Linked DNA regions of Glaciimonas sp. CA11.2. The main gene of each other region encodes a partner of the protein of the gene in region 2 in a complex. Links are inferred from orthologs where the notes say so. Each region holds a gene or a part of one and is shown on either strand. Other genes may lie near its edges.

Evidence for each region. Proteins that work in one complex are often made in the same cells at the same time.
Region 1: the proteins of RGU75_RS18295 (region 2) and RGU75_RS03665 are in contact, whole or in part, in a cryo-EM structure (PDB 8ZAL), measured with the Escherichia coli proteins. The link is inferred for Glaciimonas sp. CA11.2 from one-to-one orthologs.

Annotation. Positions count from the first base shown.
Region 1 is NZ_JAVIWL010000001.1:857,953-862,719, forward strand. What follows is about bases 769-3,560. They hold RGU75_RS03665 (TolC family outer membrane protein), read left to right. Parts: upstream 769-1,420; coding sequence 1,421-2,701; downstream 2,702-3,560. Other genes in these bases: RGU75_RS03655 (protein-L-isoaspartate O-methyltransferase), read left to right, coding at 769-847; RGU75_RS03660 (rhodanese-like domain-containing protein), read left to right, coding at 984-1,307; RGU75_RS03670 (TetR family transcriptional regulator), read right to left, coding at 2,977-3,560. In the rest of the region: more of RGU75_RS03655, read left to right, coding at 182-768; more of RGU75_RS03670, read right to left, coding at 3,561-3,612; RGU75_RS03675 (efflux RND transporter periplasmic adaptor subunit), read left to right, coding at 3,882-4,767. UniProt on the Escherichia coli protein: Outer membrane channel, which is required for the function of several efflux systems such as AcrAB-TolC, AcrEF-TolC, EmrAB-TolC and MacAB-TolC. These systems are involved in export of antibiotics and other toxic compounds from the cell.
Region 2 is NZ_JAVIWL010000001.1:4,214,978-4,219,952, forward strand. The notes cover bases 875-3,874. They hold RGU75_RS18295 (HlyD family efflux transporter periplasmic adaptor subunit), read right to left. Parts: upstream 2,999-3,874; coding sequence 1,751-2,998; downstream 875-1,750. Other genes in these bases: RGU75_RS18290 (DHA2 family efflux MFS transporter permease subunit), read right to left, coding at 875-1,645; RGU75_RS18300 (efflux transporter outer membrane subunit), read right to left, coding at 2,995-3,874. Outside these bases: more of RGU75_RS18290, read right to left, coding at 77-874; more of RGU75_RS18300, read right to left, coding at 3,875-4,548; RGU75_RS18305 (MarR family transcriptional regulator), read right to left, coding at 4,644-4,975. UniProt on the Escherichia coli protein: Part of the tripartite efflux system EmrAB-TolC, which confers resistance to antibiotics such as CCCP, FCCP, 2,4-dinitrophenol and nalidixic acid. EmrA is a drug-binding protein that provides a physical link between EmrB and TolC.

The DNA.
Region 1 (4,767 bases), 3.4 Mb from region 2 along the record:
TCTCCTGACGCTATAGACTTGGCACAAAGTGAATATTCGGATTAAAAATTCTGGCCAAAGTCGGTCGCACCTTGCAAAGGTGACGATATACGGCAAGAAGGCGCAAAAATAACCCGTACAGTAGGTTTTTAAGGTCGTCCTTGATAGAATAACGTCTTTATCCCGTTATTGACCCTTCGCCATGAATATCGAACAAGCACGTTTCAATATGATCGAACAGCAAATCCGTCCCTGGAATGTGCTGGAGCTGGACATTCTCGACCTGTTGACGGTCGTGCGGCGCGAAGAATTCGTACAAGCGGCATATAAAAGCCTGGCTTTCAGCGATACTGAAATTCCTTTGCCGGGCGATAGCGGGGAATGCATGCTGTCACCGAAGGTCGAAGCGCGCCTGCTTCAGGAAGCTGCCGTCAAAAAACACGAGAGCGTTTTGGAAATCGGTACTGGATCAGGCTACATGGCGGCATTGCTGGCCCATAAAGCACGCCATGTTGTCACTGTAGAAATAGATGCGGAGCTGAAAGCTTTCGCCGAAAAGAATTTGAGTGCCTATGGCGTGCGTAACGTCGAGGTAGTAGAAGGGAACGGCGCGCAGGGATGGCTCGAAGGCAAAGAGACAACTTACGACGTCATCGTGATTTCAGGTTCCCTGCCGTCGCTACCGGTCGCTTTTCTTGAGCAACTAAAGGTTGCCGGTCGCATCATCGCGATCATTGGTGAAGCGCCAGTAATGACTGCGCAGGTGATTACCCGTATTTCAGACACCGCTTACGATACCCGCAATTTGTTTGAGACAAATGTTCGGTCTCTACGCGATGCAGCACCGCACTCTCATTTTAAATTCTGATTTTTACAGTGTGATCCTCAGTTAAATTAACTTCAATTAAATTAATTGAGATTTTGATTTCAAACCCTCATTTCAGCTTCTGACTTTCCATCCCGATGTTAAGTTCTGACCCAGCAAACTCACCGACGAGCATACGATGCAACATCTTACCGCCCCTGAATTAGCTGCCTGGATCGCCGATCCGGACCGTCCAACGCCTTTGTTACTAGATGTTCGTGAACCGTGGGAATATGAGACTTGTCATATTGCCGATTCACAATTAATGCCAATGCAAACCATTCCAGCTCGCCTCAATGAACTGGAAGAAGATCAGCAGGTCGTTTGTATTTGCCATCATGGCGCGCGCAGTATGTCCGTAGCGGCATTTTTGGAGCGCAATCACTTCACCAATGTCATTAACCTAACGGGCGGGATGCATGCATGGGCGCAACAGGTCGACAGCACTATGCCGGTCTATTGAAAGCGCGCAATCTTTTTGCATCAGCGGCCCCGCTTGCCTCAGGCGCACTCCGGCTACCGAAATCGAAAGCAAAGTTGATGCGTCAGCGCCATGGCAATTTGCTAGGCGGACTGATGCTAGTGGTCGGCGCTTTATCGTCTTTTAATTCACAGGCACTTGATCTGGTGCAAACCTATCATCAAGCGCTTGCTAATGATGCAATTTATACAAGTGCCCGTTATGCATTAACGGCTGGCCGGGAAACCAGTGTTCAGGGTCGTGCAGGTCTGTTGCCGCAAATTGGACTAAGTGGGGCTTACAATCGATCAGGGGATAACTGGAATAAGAGCACCAACGAATATGCTCTGCAATTAATTCAGCCGCTTTATCGTCCTGCGAATTGGGAGCAATATGAACAAGCAAAACTCTCCGTTGCTGGCAGCGAAGTTACATTTTTTCAGGCCGAGCAAGATTTGATATTGCGCGTCGGACAAGCTTACTTTGATGTATTGGCAGCGCAAGACGTGCTGACCTTTCTAAAAGCGCAAGAAAGCGCCATCGCAGAGCAATTAGCCTCCGCTAAACGCAATTTTGAAATTGGCAGCGCGACTATTACCGATACCAACGAAGCGCAAGCCAGCTTTGATCTGGTACTAGCACAAGAAATCGCGGCAAATAACAATCTGGAAGTTGCACGCAGCACGTTACAACAAATCAGCGGTCAAGCACCCGCGCCGCTGGCGACATTGCGTCCTAGCGTCAAGCTCAGTGCCCCGGAACCTGCGCAAATTACGCCTTGGGTTGGCATTGCAGAACAACAAAATTACAGCGTTTTGGGCCAGCAAATTTCGCTTGAAGCGGCAAAACGCCAAATCAAGTTAAAGCGCGCCGGACATTTACCTACTGTTGATCTGGTCGCAAGCCGTAATTTCTCTAATATTAATGGCAACAATAACCAATTTTCGAATGGTTCAGGCACATCTAATGCGATAGGCGTGCAATGGACGATTCCGCTGTACTCAGGCGGATCGGTTAACAGCGAAGTAAAACAGGCAGTCGCACTGGAAGACAAAGCACGATCCGATCTTGAGTATGCCCGCAGGACGGCAGCGTTGAACGCGCGCCAGGCCTATTTAGGAGTAAGTAACGGATTGGCGCAGATAAAAGCATTGGAAGCGGCAGAAATTTCCAGCCAGTCCTCGCTGGACTCGAATAAGCTAGGCTATCAGGTCGGGGTACGTATCAATATTGACGTATTGAATGCGGAGCAACAGTTGTTTTCCACCCGCCGTGATTTGGCTAAGGTACGTTACGATACGTTGATGAATGGCCTAAAACTGAAAGCTGCAACCGGCGCTCTGAAAGAAAACGACCTGGTACAGGTTAATACATTGTTGGTCCCCGTTTATTATTAGACATAGCACTTGGGCCTTATAAACGCGTCACGAAGCTGATCGCAGTACCAGTCGCAGAAAGATCACTGACATTCAGCAGTGCATCATTTCATTGGCGCTCGCAGCTTTAAATATCCAGAAATATAGGTCACTGCTGTCGCAGATAAGCGTTGCAAACCTTTTCGACCTTCATGCCAACTTTATCTGATTCAGAACTCCACGATTAATCTAGAGTAATGAATTATTTACATCATGAAGCGACTTTGATTGAAGCAAATCCTCGGATCTGCTTCAGATCAAATTTTTTCCAAAGTGGGTGCAGTTTTTAAGGCGTGGATACAAAGATCAACAATGTTGACTGCTTGCTCACCCAAATCAAAGCTATCTGGGCTGAACAACCAATTATCCAGTACCCCTGACAACAGCGCCTGCACCGTAATCGCGGCCAAGGTGGTATCAAGATTGCGCGGCAATTGCCCTTTTGCCACTGCAAATCGCAAAATACGTTGAATATTGATGCGCCCCTCCAGAAAGCATTCTTGCTGGCGCATATAGATAGGATCCATTGGATCGACAAATTCGCACTTATGCAAAATCGTGGCAAAAATCTTACGCGTCTGTACGTTGTTGACACCCTCGCCCAATGCAAATAAGCACCAGCTTCGGAATTGTCCGAGTGGGTCAATTGAACTCTCTTCAGCACTGTTACGAATCAGCGCTTCCATCGGCAGATGGACGCGCTCACACATCGTATTGAATAAATCACTTTTATTGGTGAAGTGCCAATAAATTGCACCACGAGAAACACCGGCGGCATTGGCTACGTCGGCAAGGGAAGTATGCGCTACACCTTGCGCATAAAATACGTCTACCGCTGCATCCAAAATGCGTGAGCGCGTTTCCAGCGCTTCTTCTTTTGTACATCTTGCCATTTTTATTTATCTCCGAACCGATGTAGTGTGCAGGTGCAACATTTTTGCCACGAACAACACATACATTCATGAATGTATGTATAATAGCACATCCGCGGCGTCTTGCCGACTAACTTGAAGCGTCAGGACCATATAGTAGCCCGGCGCTTTACATTCCGTATTTTGGTCAACGTCAACTCCGCACCACCCTCAGCATGACCGGTACTTATTTAACGTACTTTTGCCGTACTTATTCACGATACTTATTCACTTTTTGTGCGAGAAATTTTATGAATTCAGTCAACTCACTATATCGTTTTACGCGGATAGCGTTAGCCATAGCAGTATTGTCAGCGGTTGCCGCTTGCGGTAAGAAACCAGATGCGCCAGGCGCACCGCCGCCTGCGGAAGTATCGATTATTAGTATCGCGCCTGAACGCCTCGCGCTGTCCTCAGAGTTGCCAGGCCGCCTGGAAGCGACCCGCATTGCAGAAGTGCGTGCGCGCGCCGCCGGCATTATTCTCAAGCGTAACTTTGTCGAAGGAAGCGACGTGAAAGCCGGTCAAATTTTGTTCCGCATTGACCCTGCGCAGTTACAGGCAACCTTTGAGAGCACGCAAGCAGCATTGGCAAAAGCAGACGCCAATCTGACTCAGGCAACCCTCAAAGCGCAACGTTATAAACCGTTGGTAGAAGCCAATGCGGTGAGCAAGCAAGATTATGACGACGCGGTAGCGTTACAAAAACAAGCCGCGGCTGATGTTGCTTCTGCCAAGGCCGCACGCCAGACTGCTAGCCTCAACCTTGGTTATGCCACGGTCAATTCGCCGATTTCCGGCCGTATCGGTCGCGCGCTGGTAACCGAAGGGGCGTTGGTTGGGCAAGGCGAAGTTACCCAGTTGGCAACCGTACAGCAGATCGACCCTATTTACGTCAATTTGACGCAATCCAGCACTGACATATTGAAACTGCAGCAAGCGTTGAAAAACGGTCAATTGCAAAGCGTCGGCAAAGGACAGGCGAAAGTCACACTGGTCACGGAAGACGGTAGCACTTACCCACAAAGCGGCAAATTACTATTTTCGGATCTGACGGTTGACCCGACTACCGGCTCGGTCAGCATCCGTGCTGAATTCCCTAATCCTGACCATAGTTTGTTGCCCGGCATGTACGTAC
Region 2 (4,975 bases):
TATACGCTTCATCCATTTTTTATATTTGTCGTAGTAAAGATTTCACTACTCAGAAACGCAGCTCTTCTATCGAGGTCTAATGAGCGCCGCCTGCATCAATAGGTCCAGTTGACCGTATAGGCTTGGTTAACCACACTAGCGCTACTAAAAATAAAAACAAGATCGCTGATATCCAAAAAATGTCTGTAGCACCTTTTGTGCTGGCTTCAACTGTCATCAATCTGTCGATAACAGCATATGCACCTTGCGGAGACATTCCTTGCGCGGTCAGGCCGTGGACAGCATCTACAAAGGCCGCATTTGTTGGTCCACTATGTTCCGATAATTGTGAATAGTGCAGCGCTGTACGGCGATCCCAAAAAGTACTAGTGACCGACGTTCCAATCCCACCAAACATGATTCGAACAAAGTTTGACAGACCCGCAGCCGCTGGAATTTTGTCAGGCGGTTGACCTGACAAGATAATCGACGTCAAAGGGATAAAGAACATTGCCATCGCAGCACCCTGAATCACCGTGGGAATCATTAGCCGCATGGTATCAACATTCTGTGTAAATCCTGCGCGCATAAAGAACACTAACGCGAAGATCAGGAACGCTGCAGACGCCACCCAACGTGCATCAATTTTAGGTAATAATTTACCAATCAACGGGGACAATATGATCGCAAAAATACCTACGGGTGCCATGACTTCACCCGCCAGTGTGGCGGTATATCCAAGCTGCGTTTGCAACCATAGCGGCAGAATCACCAAGCTACCAAAGAACAGGCCATAACCGACTGAGATTGCGATCACGCCGCCGCTGAAGTTGCGACTTTTGAATAGCGATAAGTCAACGACTGGATGCTTACTGCCTAGTTCCCAAATCACAAAATAGATGAAGGAGACTACCGCTACCGCAGTCAGAATCACAATTTGTCCGGAGTTGAACCAATCCAGCTCCTTGCCTTTATCCAGCATGATTTGTAGCGATCCCACCCAGACTACAAGAAGCCCTAGACCGACCGCATCAATAGGTAGCTTGCGGGTCGCAGATTCACGTGTTTTATAGATAGACCATGTTGCCCAAGCGGCAAATACACCGATTGGAATGTTGATATAAAAAATCCATGGCCAAGTGTAATTGTCGGAAATCCAGCCGCCTAACAGCGGCCCCATGATGGGCGCTACAAGCGTCGTCATCCCCCAGAACGCCAGGGCCATTCCGCTTTTTGAGGGCTTATAACTCCCTAGTAATAGCGATTGGGATAACGGAATCATTGGTCCAGCAACAGCGCCCTGCAAAACCCGTGCTGCAATCAACACTTCCATGCTTGGCGCGAGCCCGCACAGCGTTGATGACAGGATAAACAGGATAATTGAGGTGATAAATAATCGGACCTGACCAAAGCGCTGGGTCAACCAGCCGGTCAGCGGAACCGAAATTGCATTCGCAACCGCGAACGAAGTGATAACCCATGTTCCTTGTTGCGGGGAGACGCCCAAATCTCCCGAGATAGCAGGGATAGAGACGTTTGCAATCGACGAGTCGAGTACGTTCATGAACACGGCTAGCGACAAGGCTACCGTGCCAAGAACCAGTTTTCCACCCGTTAACGGTTGCAAGGGTTGCAACGGCTGATGTGGTCGGTTAGGGGAACTCATGCATGCATTCCGGTTCGGTTATTGTACAAAATACGCCATGAATTTTCTGAAAAGTGATGCGCTTAGAGATATTAGAAATTTGCATGGCGCCAGATGTCACAGGTTTCAATGTGCAGCAACGGCAGGATTCGGTGCGTTATTGGCGGCGATAATATCGCTAATAATCGCATCGGCTTCCTGGCCAGATTTGTCGAATACTTCGGTTTTGTAAGCAGGCACAGTCCTGGCTGCGGAGCCTGCAGTCAATGAAGTTCCTTCGGTTTTAGCGATATCGACCTTCACATCCATTGAGACGCCGATCCGTAGTGGATGGGATTCCAGATCTTTTGGATCGAGGGTGATGCGCACCGGAATACGCTGTACGATTTTGATCCAGTTGCCACTGGCATTTTGTGCTGGTAACAGTGCGAAGGCAGAACCTGTTCCGGCTGCAAGGCCTAAAACTGTTCCGTGATATTCGATCTTCGAGCCGTACAAATCGGACACTAATGTCACCGGTTGACCGATGCGCATATTCGCGATTTGCACTTCCTTAAAATTGGCATCTACCCATAATGCATTCAGCGGCACAATTGATAACAACGTCGTTCCGGCGGCTACACGCTGGCCGACTTGTACTGAACGTTTCGCAATGTAGCCGGTGATTGGCGCCGGCAATGTTGTCCGTGCGAAGTTCAGGTACATGGTGCGCACCTGAGCTGCAGCGTGCAGCACATTTGGATGTTGCGCCACTGTTGTCTTGTCAGTCAGTACGCGATTGGATGCGAGCTGTTCGCTGGTCGCTAATAGTGCCGCATCGGCAGCTTGAACGGCAACTTTTGCATGCTCCAACTCTTCCTTGGATACAGCACCTGTGGCGATTAATTGCTGACGGCGGGCCAAATCAGCGCGTGCTTTTTCAACGTCCGCACGACGTGCTGTGACGTTTGCGTTCAAGGCGCTGTTATTGACAAACAATGTACGTACTTCGCGCACAGTTTGTGCCAGTTGGGCTTCCGATTGGTCGAGTGCAACTTTGGCATCCGCTTGATCCAATTTGATGAGAGGTACGCCCGCAGTGACCAATTCGGTGTCGTCGGCATTGATCGCAATGACAGTACCGCTAACCTGAGGCGTGACCTGCACTACGTTTCCTGAGACATACGCGTCGTCGGTACTTTCGAAGTGACGAGCAAAGATCACCCACCAAATGCCATACGCAATCAATAAAATCAAAAGAAGGACGGTAAAAGCGATGAGAAGTCCACGGCGCTTGCCTTTGGTCTCAATTGGCTGTTCGACGTCAGGCACGCCAGCACTGGCGGGAGGTGCAGCATTGTTAGAGTCTTGCGGAGTTTGATTAGGTGTATTCATGACGCTGCATTCACAAGAGGTGGACGGTTTGACAATGGATTATTGCTGCTGGTTTTTTTTGCATCGGTAGTGCTGATCGCCGCTGGGGACAGCCCTTCAGTGTTGGCATCAAAACCACCACCTAATGACTTGATCAGACCTATCCTCAAATCAGCGCGACGGGCAAGCGTATCGAGCTCGAATTTGCGCTGTGAGAGATAGGTGATTTGCGTGGCTACAACTTGGAGCATGTTGGCAGTACCAACTTGCTGGCGTTGCTGCGCGAGCTTCATGCCACGCTCAGCAGCCTGAGTTGCTGCGGCCTGATTATTTTTTTCAATCTCAGCTGCCCGCAACGACTGTACCTGATCCGAGACTTCGTGCAGTGCATCGGTGAGGGCTTTGTTATAGGTTGCAACGGCACCGTCGTAAGCGGCAACACGGCCTTTCAACTGAGCACGCAACGCGCCGCCTTCAAATATTGGCAAGTGAATAGCGGGACCGATTCCATTGACCATACTACTTTTGCTTAAAAAGTTGGTCCAGCCCAAACTTGAAAGTCCGATCATCGCCGATAAATTGACGTTTGGATAGAACTCAGTTTTTGCCACTTTAATATCGCTTTGAGCGGCTTCGACTTGCCAGCGTGCAGCCACAATATCAGCGCGTCGCCCGAGTAATCCCATTGGCAACTGGTCGGGCAGAGTGATAGCTGTTTCTGCTGGCAGTGATGGTTGGGGAATCAGCAAACCACGGTCTGGTCCTTGCCCGAGCAGCGCCGCCAATTGGTTGCGGGTCAAGGCAATGGCTTCATTCCATTGAGCGTGTTCGGAGAGTAAATTGGCTACTTGTAAGCGACTTTGTTGATTGTCGCTTTGCGTATCAAGGCCGGCAGCAAAACGTTGTTGCGTCAAACGGTCTAACTGATCGCGTAAAGCTAATTGTTGATTGGTTAAATCCAGCTGCGCATATTGTCTTGCCAATTGAATCCATGCCTTGGCGACTGCGGTGGTCAGCATGAGACGCGAAGCATAATGTTCAGCCTCTGCTGCTTTACTTTGAGACAGCGCAGACCGCAATTCCGCGCCATGTTTATCCCAAAAGTCAAGATCATACGAAAAGTTCAGCGCCAATTCATTATCCGTTACGTACGCGCCACCAAATGGTGGTGGATAGATGCTGTTTTCAGTGAATCGTTGGCGCGTGGATGAAAAGCTGGCTCCAACCTGTGGCTTGGAACTTGCACCCGCTGCTTCAACCATTGCGTGTGCCGCTGCGACACGGGCTGCTGCGACTTGCAGATCTGGGTTACCGGCCAAAGCTTCATCAGTGAGTTGTTGTAGCGGAGCGCCGCCAATACTCGTTACCCACGAAGCGTCAGGCCATTGGCCACCTTGGTCTGGAAGCGATGTCGCAGTGGCATAGTCGGCCGCGGTATTGGAGTGAGCACTTGTTTGAATACCGCTCATATTGGCACAAGCCGACAAAAGGATAGCGGTCACAGAGATAGCGAGGCGCTGCAGGCGCATGGAGGATAATGCGGGTCGAAAAGAATTAGGAAGAGTGTTCATTGGAATGATTTGTTTAGCTGCATTCGTTGATGATGGCATTTTTAGAGAAGATGTCACGTAGGCAATAATTGCCGGATTAATTTTTTGTTGTCTGGTCAATGAATTTTCACGGCTGGATTTTGTGGGTTATTTGCCAGCACACGTCGCAATAGGGACTTTAAAAAACCGATCTCTTCTGGGGTAAATCCAACAAAATGTTGATTTAGTACATCACAAAAAACCGACGGTATCTTTTTTGCCAGTTCTGCACCGTCATCGGTAAGCCCCAACTTTACTAAACGCCGATCTTGCGGGCATGGCTCACGCAGGATCAGCCCACGCGACGCCAACCTATCAATCATCCGCTTCATCGAAGCCGCATCGGTGTACGTTTCTCTGGTTAAGTCTGCGGCTGTTAAATACTTCCCGGTGGAAAGCATTAATAAAA